One region of the Pseudarthrobacter sp. IC2-21 genome, then DNA from elsewhere that is predicted to be linked to it. Evidence: riboswitches for the same ligand, from Rfam matches in the RefSeq annotation. Region 1 holds a riboswitch; each other region holds the start of a gene.

Region 1 (3,202 bases):
CCGTGAACAGCTTGTTTTTCTGGATCATCATCCTGTCGTTCGTGGTGCCGATGGCGATGCGGATGTACCGGAAGTCCGTCAACAAACGAAACCAAGGGCAGGGCTTCTCCGGCGGCTACCCGGGGCAATATCCGGGCCAGTTTCCCGGTCCGCAAAGCCGGGAGCCCCGCGACGGCTACACACAGCAGGACTACATGAGTGGCGGCTACCGCGAGATCATGAGTTCGCAGCCCCTCCCGCCCGGCGAGCCGCTGCCGCCGATGCAGCCGGTCCCGCCCGCCAACCAGCAGTTCCCGCCGTATGGTCAGCAGTTCCCGCCGTATGGTCAGCCACAGGATTATGGCCAGCCCCAGCAGTTCGGCCGGCCCCAGGATTATGGTCAGCCGCAGCAGTACGGAGAGGCACCGAAGGCGCCGGCTGCCCCGGCGACTCCCCCGCCGCCGTCGGCCCCGCAGGGTTACCGCGCGCGTAAGCTCGCGGAACTGGACCAGCAGTACAGTAACGGCGAGCTGGCCATGGAGGACTACATGAAGCGCCGCTCCGACATCATGAACGGCTAATCCTGAAGGCCCGGACCGCTTAGGTCCCGGCCAGACCAGGAACGTGCCAGACCAGGAACGTGGCTAGACCAGGAACGTGCTCCGCAGCTGGCTGCCGAGCTGGCCTATCTCGGTCAGGAAGCCGTCGTGGCCGATGGGGGCTTCGATGACGTGCACGGCAACGTCCCCGGGCAGCGCTGCCGCCAGCTCGTGGGACTGGGACGGGAAGTAGAGACGGTCGCTGTCCACGGCAGCCACAAAGAACCTGGCGGTCGCCCGTCCCAGGGCCTCGTCCAGGGAACCCCGCCCGCGGGTGATATCGTGGCTCATCAGGGCATCGGTGATCGCGATGTAACTGTTCGCATCGAACCTGCTCACCAGCTTCCGGCCCTGGTGGTCCAGGTAGCTTTCCACCTGGTAGCGGCCGCGCTCCCCCAGCGCCGCGGCCTTGAACGGTGATTCGGGGACCTGCGCGGAGCGCCCGAACCGGCCGTCAAATTCCGCTGCGGAACGGTACGTGATGTGCGCAATGCGCCTTGCCAGGGCGAGGCCGTCCTCAGGGAGCGGGCCGCCGTAATAGTCGCCGTCGTTGAAGTTGACGTCCTGGCGGATGGCGAGGGTTTGGGCCTGGGCGAAGGCAATCTGTTCGGCCGTGCTCGCGGCCCCCACCGAGATGACGGCGCAGCGCTGCACCCGTTCCGGAAAAGTGACCGCCCATTCCAGGGCGCGGGCCCCGCCCATGGAGCCGCCCAGCACCGCAAACCAGCTATGGATGCCCAGCTGATCGGCCAGCCGGGCCTCGGCGGCCGTGGAATCCCGCAGGGTCACCAGCGGAAACCGGGACCCCCAGGGTTTTCCGTCCGGAGCGGCGGACGACGGGCCGGTGGAGCCGTAGCACCCGCCCACCATGTTGATGGACACCACAAAGAACCGGTCCGTGTCCACCGGCGCGCCCGGTCCGGCCAGCTGCTCCCACCAGCCGGGCTCGTCACTGTCGCCGCGGGTCACGTGGGTGCTTCCGGTCAGGGCGTGCTCGATCAGGACCGCGTTGGAGCGGTCCGCGTTCAGCGTGCCCCACGTTTCATAGGCCAGGGTGACGTCCGGCAGGTAACCGCCGGCTTCGAGCTCCAGGCCACCGATGTTTGCATAGCGGACCACGCCGTTTCCGGGAGCGGCCGTTCGGGAGATGGTGATCGTCATGGAATGGACCTCTTCTACGCGCTTGCCCGCCGTCAATTGACCGGCTGGCCAGGTCTTCACCCGGGGCACCCCACCACGGAAGAGGGTTGCCGGCCAGCAAGCCGGGGCTGTCGCTGGCACTCATGACCTGGTTCGAGTGTACGAAACAGCCCCGGCTAAGGCTAAGCGTGTGACCGGTTATGACTTCACGGATTGACTCGCGCGCCGGTTACTGCTGGCCGGCTGCCGCATCCGAAACGGGTCCGGTGGATTTGTCCGCCGCCTTGGCTGCCCGGAACCCGGCTTCGAGGTCGGCGATGATGTCATCGATGTGCTCGATGCCCACAGACAGACGGACCAGCCCCGGCGTGACACCGGCGATAGCCTGCTGCTCGGCCGAGAGCTGGCTGTGCGTGGTGGAAGCCGGGTGGATCACCAGCGAGCGGACGTCTCCGATGTTCGCCACGTGGGAGTGGAGTTCCAGCGCATCCACGAAGCGTTTGCCTGCCTCAGCCCCGCCTGCCAGGCTGAACCCGACCACGGCGCCGGTGCCCTTGGGACCGTATTTGAGTCCCCGCTGGTACCAGGGGCTGGACGGGAGGCCCGCGTAAGCCACCGATTCGACGTCGTCCCGCGCCTCGAGCCAGCGGGCCACCTCCACGGCGTTCGCCACATGCCGTTCCACCCTCAGGCTCAGGGTTTCCAGCCCCTGCGCAATAAGGAAGGCGTTGAACGGGGACACCGCGGAGCCCAGGTCGCGAAGCAGCTGGACCCGGGCCTTCAGGATGTAGGACAGGTTGGCGCCGAGCGCTCCGTCCGCACCAAGATCGCGGGCGTAAACCAGACCGTTGTAGGTGGGATCCGGGGTGTTGAATCCGGGGAACCGCTCCGGGTCCTTGCCGAAGTCAAAATTGCCTGAGTCCACAATCACCCCGGCGATGGCTGAGCCGTGGCCGCCCAGGTACTTGGTGGCGGAGTGAACCACAATATCAGCGCCCCACTCCAGCGGGCGGATCAGGTATGGCGTGGAGAGGGTGTTGTCCACGATCAGCGGCACACCCGCCTCATGTGCAGCCTTCGAGACCCCTTCAAGGTCCAGGACGTCCTGGCGCGGGTTGGAGACCACCTCCGCGAAGAACAGCTTGGTGTTCGGCTGCACGGCATCGCGCCACTGCTCCAGGTTGTCCGGGTCCGCCACAAACGTGACGGAGATGCCGAACTTCTTCAGGGTGTGCGCCAGCAGGTTATAGGTGCCGCCGTAAAGGCTCGGGCTGGCCACCACGTGGTCCCCGGCTTCGGCGATGTTCAGGATGGCAAAGGTTTCCGCCGCCTGTCCGGAGCTCAGCAGCAGGGCCCCGAGCCCTCCTTCCAAGCTGGCGATCCGCTGCTCCACGGCGTCCTGCGTGGGGTTGCCGATGCGGGTGTAGATCGGTGCCAGTTCTGCCAGGGCGAACCGGTTGGCGGCACTTTCGGCGCTGGGAAAC
Region 2 (3,202 bases), 880 kb from region 1:
CTCAAACATGCCGGCCATGACAACATCCTTCCGGTTCGTGCTGATTGGGTCATTCCGTGTTAAAAAGTCTGCTGGCCGCGGCTGCACCCTCACAAGACCGGCACCGTTAACCCTGTGTAAATTGCATCCATCCACACACAACGACGGCGGCGGACCACCCCTCAGGGTGACCCGCCGCCGTCGAACGTCCTCCCCGCTACCTCCCCAATCCCGCAAGCTCGATTGGGGCCCCTCGGTAGCGTGGGCCCACGTGTCAGTCGTTGATGAGGTCGTGGACCACGATGGTCTGGTCACGGTCCGGGCCAACGCCGATTGCGGAGAAGCGGGTGCCGGAGAGCTTTTCCAGGGCCAGCACGTAGTTGCGGGCGTTCTCCGGGAGGTCCTCCAGGGTCCGGGCGCCGGTGATGTCCTCGGTCCAGCCGTCGAAGTACTCGAAGATCGGCACAGCATGGTGGAACTCGGTCTGGGTCATGGGCATTTCGTCGTGGCGGATGCCGTCAACGTCATACGCCACGCAGACCGGGATTTGCTCAATGCCGGTGAGGACGTCCAGCTTGGTGACGAAGTAGTCCGTGAAGCCGTTGACGCGGGATGCGTGGCGGGCCAGCACGGCGTCGTACCAGCCGCAGCGGCGCGGCCGTCCGGTGTTCACGCCGAACTCGCCGCCGGTCTTCTGCAGGTACATCCCCATCTCGTCGAAGAGCTCCGTGGGGAACGGACCGGCACCGACGCGGGTGGTGTAGGCCTTGATGATGCCGATGGACCGCGAGATGCGGGTGGGGCCGATGCCCGAGCCAACGGACGCGCCGCCGGCAGTCGGGTTGGAGGAGGTGACAAAGGGGTAGGTGCCGTGGTCCACGTCCAGGAAGGTTGCCTGGCCGCCTTCCATCAGAACCACTTTGCCCTCGTCCAGGGCGTTGTTGAGGACCAGGGTGCTGTCGATGACCAGGGGACGCAGGCGCTCGGCAAAGGAGAGGAAGTAGCTGACAATCTCTTCCACCTCGATGTCGCGGCGGTTGTACACCTTGACCAGCAGTTCATTCTTCTGGCGCAGTGAGCCCTCCACCTTCTGGCGGAGGATCGACTCGTCAAAGACGTCCTGGACCCGGATGCCCAGGCGGGCCACCTTGTCCATGTAGGCAGGGCCGATGCCGCGGCCGGTGGTGCCGATGGCGCGGCTGCCGAGGAAACGCTCGGTCACCTTGTCCAGCACCTGGTGATAGGGCGCAACCAGGTGGGCGTTGGCGGAAACCCGGAGCTTGGAGGTGTCCGCGCCCCGGGCCTCCAGGCCGTCGATTTCCTGGAAGAGGGCCTCAAGGTTCACCACGCAGCCGTTGCCGATGATCGGAACCGCGTTGGGGCTCAGGATTCCGGCCGGAAGGAGCTTGAGCTCGTACTTCTCACCGCCTACGACGACGGTGTGCCCGGCGTTGTTGCCGCCGTTGGGCTTCACGACGTAGTCAACACGCCCGCCTAGAAGGTCGGTTGCTTTGCCTTTTCCTTCGTCGCCCCACTGGGCTCCTACGATCACGATTGCTGGCATGGGATCCTCCCCCATTCTTTCGGGCCGGTCCCGGAGGGATTACCAGGGCTCAGCGCCGTACATGAGAATGCCCCGAAGTTTCAGGTGCTGTCCGCCGGGAGGCGACGCAAACGCAAGAGTTCCGGGGCCCTTACCACCCAAGTTTAGCCGATGACGGACTTTGTCCCCCCGTCCGGCCCGGGGGGACCGGCAGGAAGACACAATCGACATATAGCCGGGACGACTTGCCGAGGGCCGTCAGATCGAATTAAGTGGGAGAACCCATCCGGAGCGGCCGAGAGACCTGGCTCGTTGACACCGCAGCAACCTCGGGGGCGGCGTTGCTGTCCGCGGAGGTGCTACTGCCAGGACCGATGGAAAGGAAGCTTCCATGCCCCTGAACACTGACCACGTCCGCGTGACCCATGCAGGTTCTTTGCCCCGCACCCCTGAGCTGATTGCGGCAAATGAGGCCAAGGAGTCCAGCGGGGTCACGCCGGAATTCCTGGAGCTCCTGAAATCCTCGGTCGTGGACGTGGTCCAGCGGCAGAAGGACCTCGGCATTGATATCCCGAACGACGGGGAATACGGGCATGCCATGTCCAGCACGGTGGACTACGGCGCCTGGTGGAATTACTCGTTCTCCCGCTTGGGGGGCCTGGAGCCGACCAACGTGGACCGCTGGGCTGACGCCGAGGTTCACCGGTCCTCGCCCGGCAATATTGTGCTCACGTCCTTCCCGGACCGGCGGGACCGGAAGAAGTTCAACGATGCCTATAACGACCCCTCCTCAGGCATCCTGTCCCACCGCAAGAGCGTCGCACAGCCCAAGATAGTTGCTCCGTTGACGTACACCGGCCAGGACCTGGTGGCCTCGGACGTCGCCAACCTGAAGGCAGGGCTTGCTGCCGCAGGCCTTTCTGACGGTTTTGTGGCGTCGCTCTCTCCGGGCTCCTGCGCCCGGGTGTCCAACGAGTACTACAAGACCGACGAGGAACTGGTCTACGCGTGCGCGGACGCGATGCGGGAAGAGTACAAGGCGATCATCGATGCGGGCCTGACGGTCCAGCTGGATGACCCGTCGTTGGCCGAGAGCTGGGACCAGATCAACCCTGAACCGTCGCTGGAGGATTACCTCAAATTCATCCAACTGCGCGTCGAGGCCACCAACTGGGCCCTCCGCGGCCTGCCCGAAGAACAGATCCGGCTGCACGTCTGCTGGGGTTCGTGGCACGGACCGCACACTACCGACATTCCTTTTGCGGACATCATCGGCTCGGTGCTGCAGGTGAACGCAGGAGCGTACTCTTTCGAAGCAGCCAATGTCCGCCATGAACACGAATGGCGCATCTGGGAGGACACCAAGCTCCCGGAAGGCAAGGCCATCATTCCCGGCGTGGTGTCCCACGCCACCAACGTCGTGGAGCACCCTGACCTCGTGGCCGACCGGATTGTCCGTTTCGCCGAACTGGTCGGCCGGGAAAGCGTCATCGCGTCCACCGACTGCGGGCTGGGCGGCCGGGTCCATCCGCAGATTGCCGTGGCCAAGCTGGAAGCCCTTGGGGAGGGCGCCCGCCGCGCCACCAAACGGCTCTGGTAGGTTCCTGACCGCTTACCACCCGCCGGGCGCCGTCCACTTGCAAGTTAGTGGAGGGCGCCCGGCGTTTCGTTTCGCCGGGC
Region 3 (3,202 bases), 860 kb from region 1:
CGTCCGCCCAGTCATAGCGCTCGTCATGCTTGGTCAGTTCGGTGGCGTTGAAGTTCCGGTGGGCGTTCTCCAGCACACTGGTGACAATGTTCCAGGCCACGCGTCCGTTGCTGATGTGGTCCAGCGTGGACATCTGCCGGGCGAACTGGAACGGATGGCTCTGGATGACGGACGAGGTGGCAGCCAGTCCAATCTCCTGCGTCCCGGTGGCGAGTGCGGACAGCAGGATCAGGGGATCGTTGGAGGGCACCTGGATGCCCTTTTTCAGCAGCGACGCCCACCCGCCGTCGTAATCGCCGTACAGGCCCACGACGTCGGCGAAGAAGATCGCATCAAACTTGGCGTCTTCGAGCTGGCGGGCCAGGTCGAGCCACAGCGGCAGCTCGTTGAACCGGTGCTGCTGCGCCTCCGGGCGCCGCCACTGGCCGCCCATGATGTGGCTGGTCGTGTTCATCACGAACGCGCTGATCAGCAGGCGTGGGCGGGGTCCGTCGAAGCGGGTACTGGGTGTTGAAGTCATGGGGGTGCCTTCCGGAAGAAGTGGGTGTGCGGACGCCGGGCAGGATCAGAGCCGCTTGTCCAGGCGCCGTGCAATGTAGGAGCCGCCCAGCTGGACGATGGTGACCAGCAGGATCATCAGCACAATGGCGGTGATCATCAGCGGTGTTTCGTAGCGGTAGTACCCGTAGCGGATAGCGAAATCGCCGATCCCGCCGCCGCCCACCAGGCCGGCCATTGCCGAGTAGGAGATGAAGCTGACGGTCATGATGGTGATGGAGCTGACCAGCCCGGGCTTGGCCTCCACAATGAGGACATCCCGGACGATCTGGGACCGGCTGGCGCCCATCGACCGGGCCGCCTCCACCACGCCGCTGCCCAGCTGGCTGAGGTTTTGTTCCACAAAACGGGCGAAGTAGGGAATGGCGTTGATGGTCAGCGGGACAATGACGGCGGCCGTGCCGATGGTGGTGCCCACGATGAACCTGGTGACGGGGATGATGGCAATCAGCAGGATCAGGAACGGAAAGGACCGGATCAGGTTGACCAGCCCGTCCAGGATGCGGTGCAGCCTGGGGCGGTGCTTCAGCCCGTTGGGCCCGATGGTGTAAAGCAGCACGCCCAGGGGTGTGCCGAGGAGCACCGCCAGCGGAATGGCCACCAGGAGCATGGTGAGGGTCTGGCCCATGGCCACACCGATTTCGGGCAGGACTTCAAGGATGCGGTCAAACATTGAGCAGGCCTTCCGAGGCGGCGGTCGCGTGGGCGGAACGGTCGAGCTGGATCTCGTCAGAGATCAGGTACCGGCCGCTCTGGGTGGCCGGGTGGAAACCCGGGCGCTGCAGCTCGCTAAGGTCGAACTGCTCCACAACCCGGCCCTCTTCCATCACGGCAACGTTGTCCGCGATGGCCTTGATGACGTTCATTTCGTGGGTGACCACCACAATCGTGATGCCGAATTCGGCATTTACATCAGCGAGGTACTGCAGGACAGAGGCCGTTGTACGAGGGTCAACTGCCGACGTCGGCTCATCGCAGAGCAGCACCTTGGGTTCGGTGGCAAGGGCGCGGGCAATGGCCACGCGCTGCTTCTGGCCGCCGGACAGTTTGGCCGGGTACGTTCCGGCCTTGTCGCTAAGGTCCACGATCTCCAGGGTTTCGGCAGCCCGACGGCGGCGCTCGGACTTTCCGATGCCGGCGAACTTCAGGGAAAGCTCAACGTTCTCCTGCGCAGTGAGGTTGTTGAGCAGGTTGAAGTGCTGGAAGATCATCCCGATGTGGTGCCGCTTGGTGCGCAGCTCGGCATCGGACAAGGTCAGGAGGTCAACGCCGTCCACCAGGACGCGGCCTGACGTGGGGCGCTCCAGGAGGTTGATGTTCCTGAGCAGCGTGGACTTTCCCGCCCCGGAGAACCCGATGATGCCCTGGATGGTGCCCCGCTGGATGTGGAGGCTGACATCATCAACGGCGGTGAAACGTCCGTTGGGAGAGTCAAAGGAGGTGCTGACGTTCTGGATCTCAATCACAGGTCATCACCTGATGGGGCTGCCGCGCGGCTGCCGGTCTGTACGTTCATGAATTCCTCCGGGATAACCCGAGGAAACCTTCGCAGCCCGGAACCCGGGGTCGCTTGCGCAGCCCAAGGGCCGGGAACACTGAGGTTCTCCATCGGTCCTGGCAGTAGCACCGTCTTCAAATGAAGGGGGTTGCTGCGGCGTCACAGAGCCAGGTCTCTCAGCCGCTCGAGATGGTTACAGCAACGAATCTGGCACACGCGGCACCGGATGAAAAACTAAATGTCACAAGGCGTAAGGCGACGACACCCAACTCAATGTGGGGTGCCCACGGGGAGCCGGCCGGTGCTAGTCTGCGAAGATGTCACCCGATCAGGCAACCATCCCCGTTCTGGACATGAGCGCCGCCCGCCAGCCGTACGGTTCGTTCAGTCCCGAGTTCATTGACCAGTTGCGGGATGCTGCCCACAACGTGGGGTTCTTCCAAATCACCGGATACGGAGCCGCGCCCGGCCAGGCCGAGGAGCTCCTGGCCCTCATCAAGCGCTTCTTCGACCTGCCCCTCGAGGAACGGATGAAGCTGGATAACAGGCTCTCCCCACATTTCCGGGGCTACACCAGGATGGGCACCGAAGTCACCCAGGGCAGGGCGGACGCCCGCGAGCAGATCGACTACTCCCCCGAGCGGGAACCCGTCCACGACTACCCTGCAGACCAGCCCTACTGGCTGCTGCAGGGCCACAATCTGTGGCCGGATGAGGCAATGCCGGAGCTTAAGCCGGCAGCCATGGCCTGGGCCGAGCTGATGTCCGAGGTGGGCATGGAGCTCCTGCGCGGCATCGCCGTGGCCCTCGGCTTGCCCGAGGACCACTTCGATGAGCCCTTCGGTGACGAACCCGCCTGGATGGGCAAGCTGGTGCACTACGTTGGCGGTGTGGTGGAAGCGGCCGGCGATCAGGGTGTGGGCTCCCACGCCGACTACGGTTTTGTCACCCTCCTGCTCCAGGACGACGTGGGCGGGCTCGAAGTACTCCCGCCGGGAACCACCGAATGGGCGCCCGTTGAGCCTATTCCGGGCGCGCTGGTGGTGAACCTGGGTGAGATGCTCGAGGTGGCCACCGAAGGGTACCTGGCCGCCACCATCCACCGGGTGCAGGCGCCGCCGCCGGGGGTGGACCGCTACTCCGTCC
Region 4 (3,202 bases), 1.8 Mb from region 1:
GGGCTGTAGAAGGCCGCTGTCTGGAGGAGCATGGGTTTGTTCCGCCCGGCGGCGTAGGCGGCGTAGAAATTCTCATTGCCGGATTGCGTCAGCATCGCGGACAGCTCGCCGGCAGCGGGGACGGTGTTCACGGCCGAGTTGCCGCCGGTGTCGTCGTGATAGGCGGTGAGCCCCACCCACTCCACCACGTCATCGCCGGGGTAGTACGGCGCGTACGCGGAATCCGCGCCGTTCCAGTTTCCGTCGCCGTTGGTGTCCAGCAGGGCAAAACCCTCGGACCCGGGGGCGGGAGCGTTCCGGCGCCGTTCAAAGGGGTAGTCCCGCCCAAGGTACGGCTGCCACACCATGACCGTGCCGGCGTCGTCCGCCGTTTTGAACGCCGCGGCAACGTTCCGGAAAGCCGTCTTGTAGGCGGCCGGCTGCTGGCCCCACTCCACCCAGCTGGAGTTCATGTCCGGGGCGAACCGGATCAGGACGGCGCCTTTGAAGCCAGCCGTCAGGTCCCCCACCTTGGCGGCGAAGTTTTTGGCGGCGGCCGCGTCCACCTGGTCCAGTGCTGCGGTGGGCCGCACCGTGAGAATCGCGTGGGAACCCTGGCCAGCGGCCTGGCCGAGGGACTCGCGGATGTCCTGTTCCTCGCCGGGCCCCACAGGCAGGGAGATCTCGTGCCCCAGCAGGGCCGGTGCAGCACCAAGCCGCTCGGCAAACCTTTGCGCTGAGTCCTCGCCCCACTCCAGGACGGCCCCCAGCAGGGGCTTGCCCTTCGCCGGCTCCGGCTCGGCCGCGTTCGCTGCGCCCGCGGGTGCCAGGCTTACCAGGAGGAAGAGTGCCGCGAGGAGCGCCGCCAACAGCGGGCGGCGCCTCCGGATGTCCGACGGCGGCACGCGCCAAAGTGTGGTGGCTGTAGGCATGCTGGTGTGAACCTTCCCCCCGGACGGTCATGTAATTGGCGGCCGCTGCCACCGCGAGAACTCTATCGGTGTTCGCAGGCAGTGCCCTATCAACGCCGCCCGGTCAACGCCGCCCGAATCAGCCGGCCAGGATCACCAGCGGCACCAGGCGCTGGGCGCAGGAGACCCGGACAAGGGTCGGCGGCCCCGCGGCCGCCCGGTTGTTGACTCCGGTGTCATCGCACCAATCCAGGTTGTACGGATACGCGGTGACGCCGGCTTCCCCCGGGGACATGTCTGCCGGGACGGTGAACACCAAAGTGAAGCCGCCGTCGTCGGTCATGGGGGCGAGCTCATCCAGCACGGGCGTGCCGGCCGCGTTCAGCAGTTCCACCCGGACCCGGGCAGCCTGGCCGTAGCGCGCATCACAGCCGGCGTCCGGGGCGCTGACCGTCACCCTGTCCCCAGGTTTCACTTCCGCCGGAATCACCGTGAACGCGGGCGGCATGCACGGCGGCGGTGCCACAACGTTCCGGCAGCTGTTGAGGGCGGCCGTGAGAATCGCGGCACACAGCACCACGGTGATGAGGCGCGGCCACGCGACGGTCAGGCGATTCCCCCGGTCTTTGCCCATGGTCCGATTGTTGTGCCCGGTAGCGGCGGATGGAAGCACGTGTTGGTTACGGAACATGACGCCGGCGGCCGTGCGGCGGGCCGGGCCGGGTGTTACGTTTTTGGGGAGTAATGAGAACCGGTGCCAAGCCCTGACTGGCCGGTCGGCAACCCTCCTATCGCGGCGGGGTGCCTCAGGTGAATACTCGGCATATCGACCCATTCGAGCTGCAAGCGTGAAAGAAGGAGATCGTCGTGTCCGACGCACCTGTTCCCGAGGAAAAACTGTCCTACCGGCTCATCACCGGCACGGACGACCGCACCTTCTGTGAGCGGATTTCCGCCGCCCTCGCCGAGGGGTACGTCCTGCACGGCAGCCCGGCCGCGACGTTCAACGGCACCGCCGTGATCGTTGCCCAGGCCCTCATCCTTCCGGCGGCCATCGCCAGTGCGGATGCCGCCGTCGCCACCGCCGTGGAGGATCTCGAGGCGGGCGACGATCTTGAGTTCGACGGCGAGGGCCACGCATGAGCTACGCCGGAGACCTCACGCCGCAGGAGGCCTGGACCAAACTGGAACAGGGCGCCATCCTGGTGGATGTCCGCACTGAGGGCGAATGGGCGCACATCGGCATCCCGGACACAAAGGCGACCGAAAACGATCCCCTCTTCATCCCGTGGACCTTCCCGGGCGGGATTCCCAATCCGGATTTTGTTGACCAGCTGAAGCAGCAGGCGCCGGAGGACACCAGCACCGAACTGGTTTTCCTCTGCCGCTCCGGCCAGCGCTCCATCGCCGCCGCCCTTGCCGCCACGCAGGCCGGATTCACCTCCTACAACGTCCTCGAGGGCTTCGAAGGCGAGCCGGACCGCTACGGCGGGCGCACGGTCAACGGCTGGAAAAACCGCGGCCTGCCCACCAACCTCGGAAGCAAATAAATGACTTTCAACGACGAAGCTGCCGGCTGGAGCCCCGACACCCAGGCGGTCCGCGGCGGTTTGGACCGCACGCAGTTCCAGGAAACCACCGAGCCGATCTTCCTGAACTCGGGTTTCGTCTACGAGTCCGCCGCCGCCGCCGAGCGCGCGTTCACCGGCGAGGATGAACGGTTTGTCTACTCCCGCTACGGCAACCCCACGGTGGCCACGTTCCAGGAACGCCTCCGGCTTTTGGAGGGCACCGAGGCATGCTTCGCGACGGCGTCGGGCATGTCAGCGGTGTTCACCGCCCTGGGTGCCCTGCTGGCTGCCGGTGACCGGGTTGTTGCCGCCCGCTCGCTGTTCGGTTCATGCTTTGTGATCCTGAATGAGATTCTGCCCCGCTGGGGCGTGGAGACGGTGTTCGTGGACGGCCCGGACCTGGAGCAGTGGCGGGCGGCGCTTGCCGAGCCGACGACGGCGGTGTTCTTCGAATCGCCGTCCAACCCCATGCAGGAAATCGTGGACATCGCCGCGGTCAGCGAGCTGGCGCACGCGGCGGGTGCCACCGTGGTGGTGGACAACGTCTTCGCCACCCCGTTGCTGCAGCGCTGCGGGCAGCTGGGCGCTGACGTGATTGTCTACTCCGGCACCAAGCACATCGACGGGCAGGGACGCGTGATGGGCGGTGCCATCCTGGGCACGGCCGAGTTCATCAACGGCCCGGTCAAGCAGCTGATGCGGCACACCGGTCCGGCCCTGTCCGCGTTCAACGCCTGGGTC

The links. A riboswitch is a leader RNA that binds a small molecule or an ion and turns the genes downstream of it on or off. The one in region 1 is predicted to bind S-adenosylmethionine.
Region 2: linked by a shared signal. The riboswitch ahead of SBP01_RS02525 (cobalamin-independent methionine synthase II family protein) and the one ahead of metX (homoserine O-acetyltransferase MetX) in region 1 are both predicted to bind S-adenosylmethionine.
Region 3: linked by a shared signal. The riboswitch ahead of SBP01_RS02595 (methionine ABC transporter ATP-binding protein) and the one ahead of metX (homoserine O-acetyltransferase MetX) in region 1 are both predicted to bind S-adenosylmethionine.
Region 4: linked by a shared signal. The riboswitch ahead of SBP01_RS18100 (DUF1737 domain-containing protein) and the one ahead of metX (homoserine O-acetyltransferase MetX) in region 1 are both predicted to bind S-adenosylmethionine.

What each region holds. Positions count from the first base shown of each region.
Region 1 covers NZ_CP139145.1:1,410,721-1,413,922, reverse strand. Annotated here, with positions in the region: gene SBP01_RS06435 (hypothetical protein) at 3-560, shown strand; gene metX (homoserine O-acetyltransferase MetX) at 624-1,739, opposite strand; SAM riboswitch class IV at 1,753-1,867, opposite strand; gene SBP01_RS06425 (bifunctional o-acetylhomoserine/o-acetylserine sulfhydrylase) at 1,948-3,202, opposite strand, start outside.
Region 2 covers NZ_CP139145.1:533,302-536,503, reverse strand. Annotated here, with positions in the region: gene SBP01_RS02535 (YegP family protein) at 1-18, opposite strand, end outside; gene SBP01_RS02530 (adenylosuccinate synthase) at 254-1,543, opposite strand; SAM riboswitch class I at 1,802-1,903, shown strand; gene SBP01_RS02525 (cobalamin-independent methionine synthase II family protein) at 1,914-3,122, shown strand.
Region 3 covers NZ_CP139145.1:547,415-550,616, reverse strand. Annotated here, with positions in the region: gene SBP01_RS02605 (LLM class flavin-dependent oxidoreductase) at 1-520, opposite strand, end outside; gene SBP01_RS02600 (methionine ABC transporter permease) at 566-1,231, opposite strand; gene SBP01_RS02595 (methionine ABC transporter ATP-binding protein) at 1,224-2,024, opposite strand; SAM riboswitch class I at 2,161-2,252, opposite strand; gene SBP01_RS02590 (isopenicillin N synthase family dioxygenase) at 2,374-3,202, shown strand, end outside.
Region 4 covers NZ_CP139145.1:3,906,768-3,909,969, forward strand. Annotated here, with positions in the region: gene opgC (OpgC domain-containing protein) at 1-911, opposite strand, end outside; gene SBP01_RS18095 (hypothetical protein) at 1,030-1,524, opposite strand; SAM riboswitch class IV at 1,631-1,745, shown strand; gene SBP01_RS18100 (DUF1737 domain-containing protein) at 1,758-2,033, shown strand; gene SBP01_RS18105 (rhodanese-like domain-containing protein) at 2,030-2,440, shown strand; gene SBP01_RS18110 (O-succinylhomoserine sulfhydrylase) at 2,441-3,202, shown strand, end outside.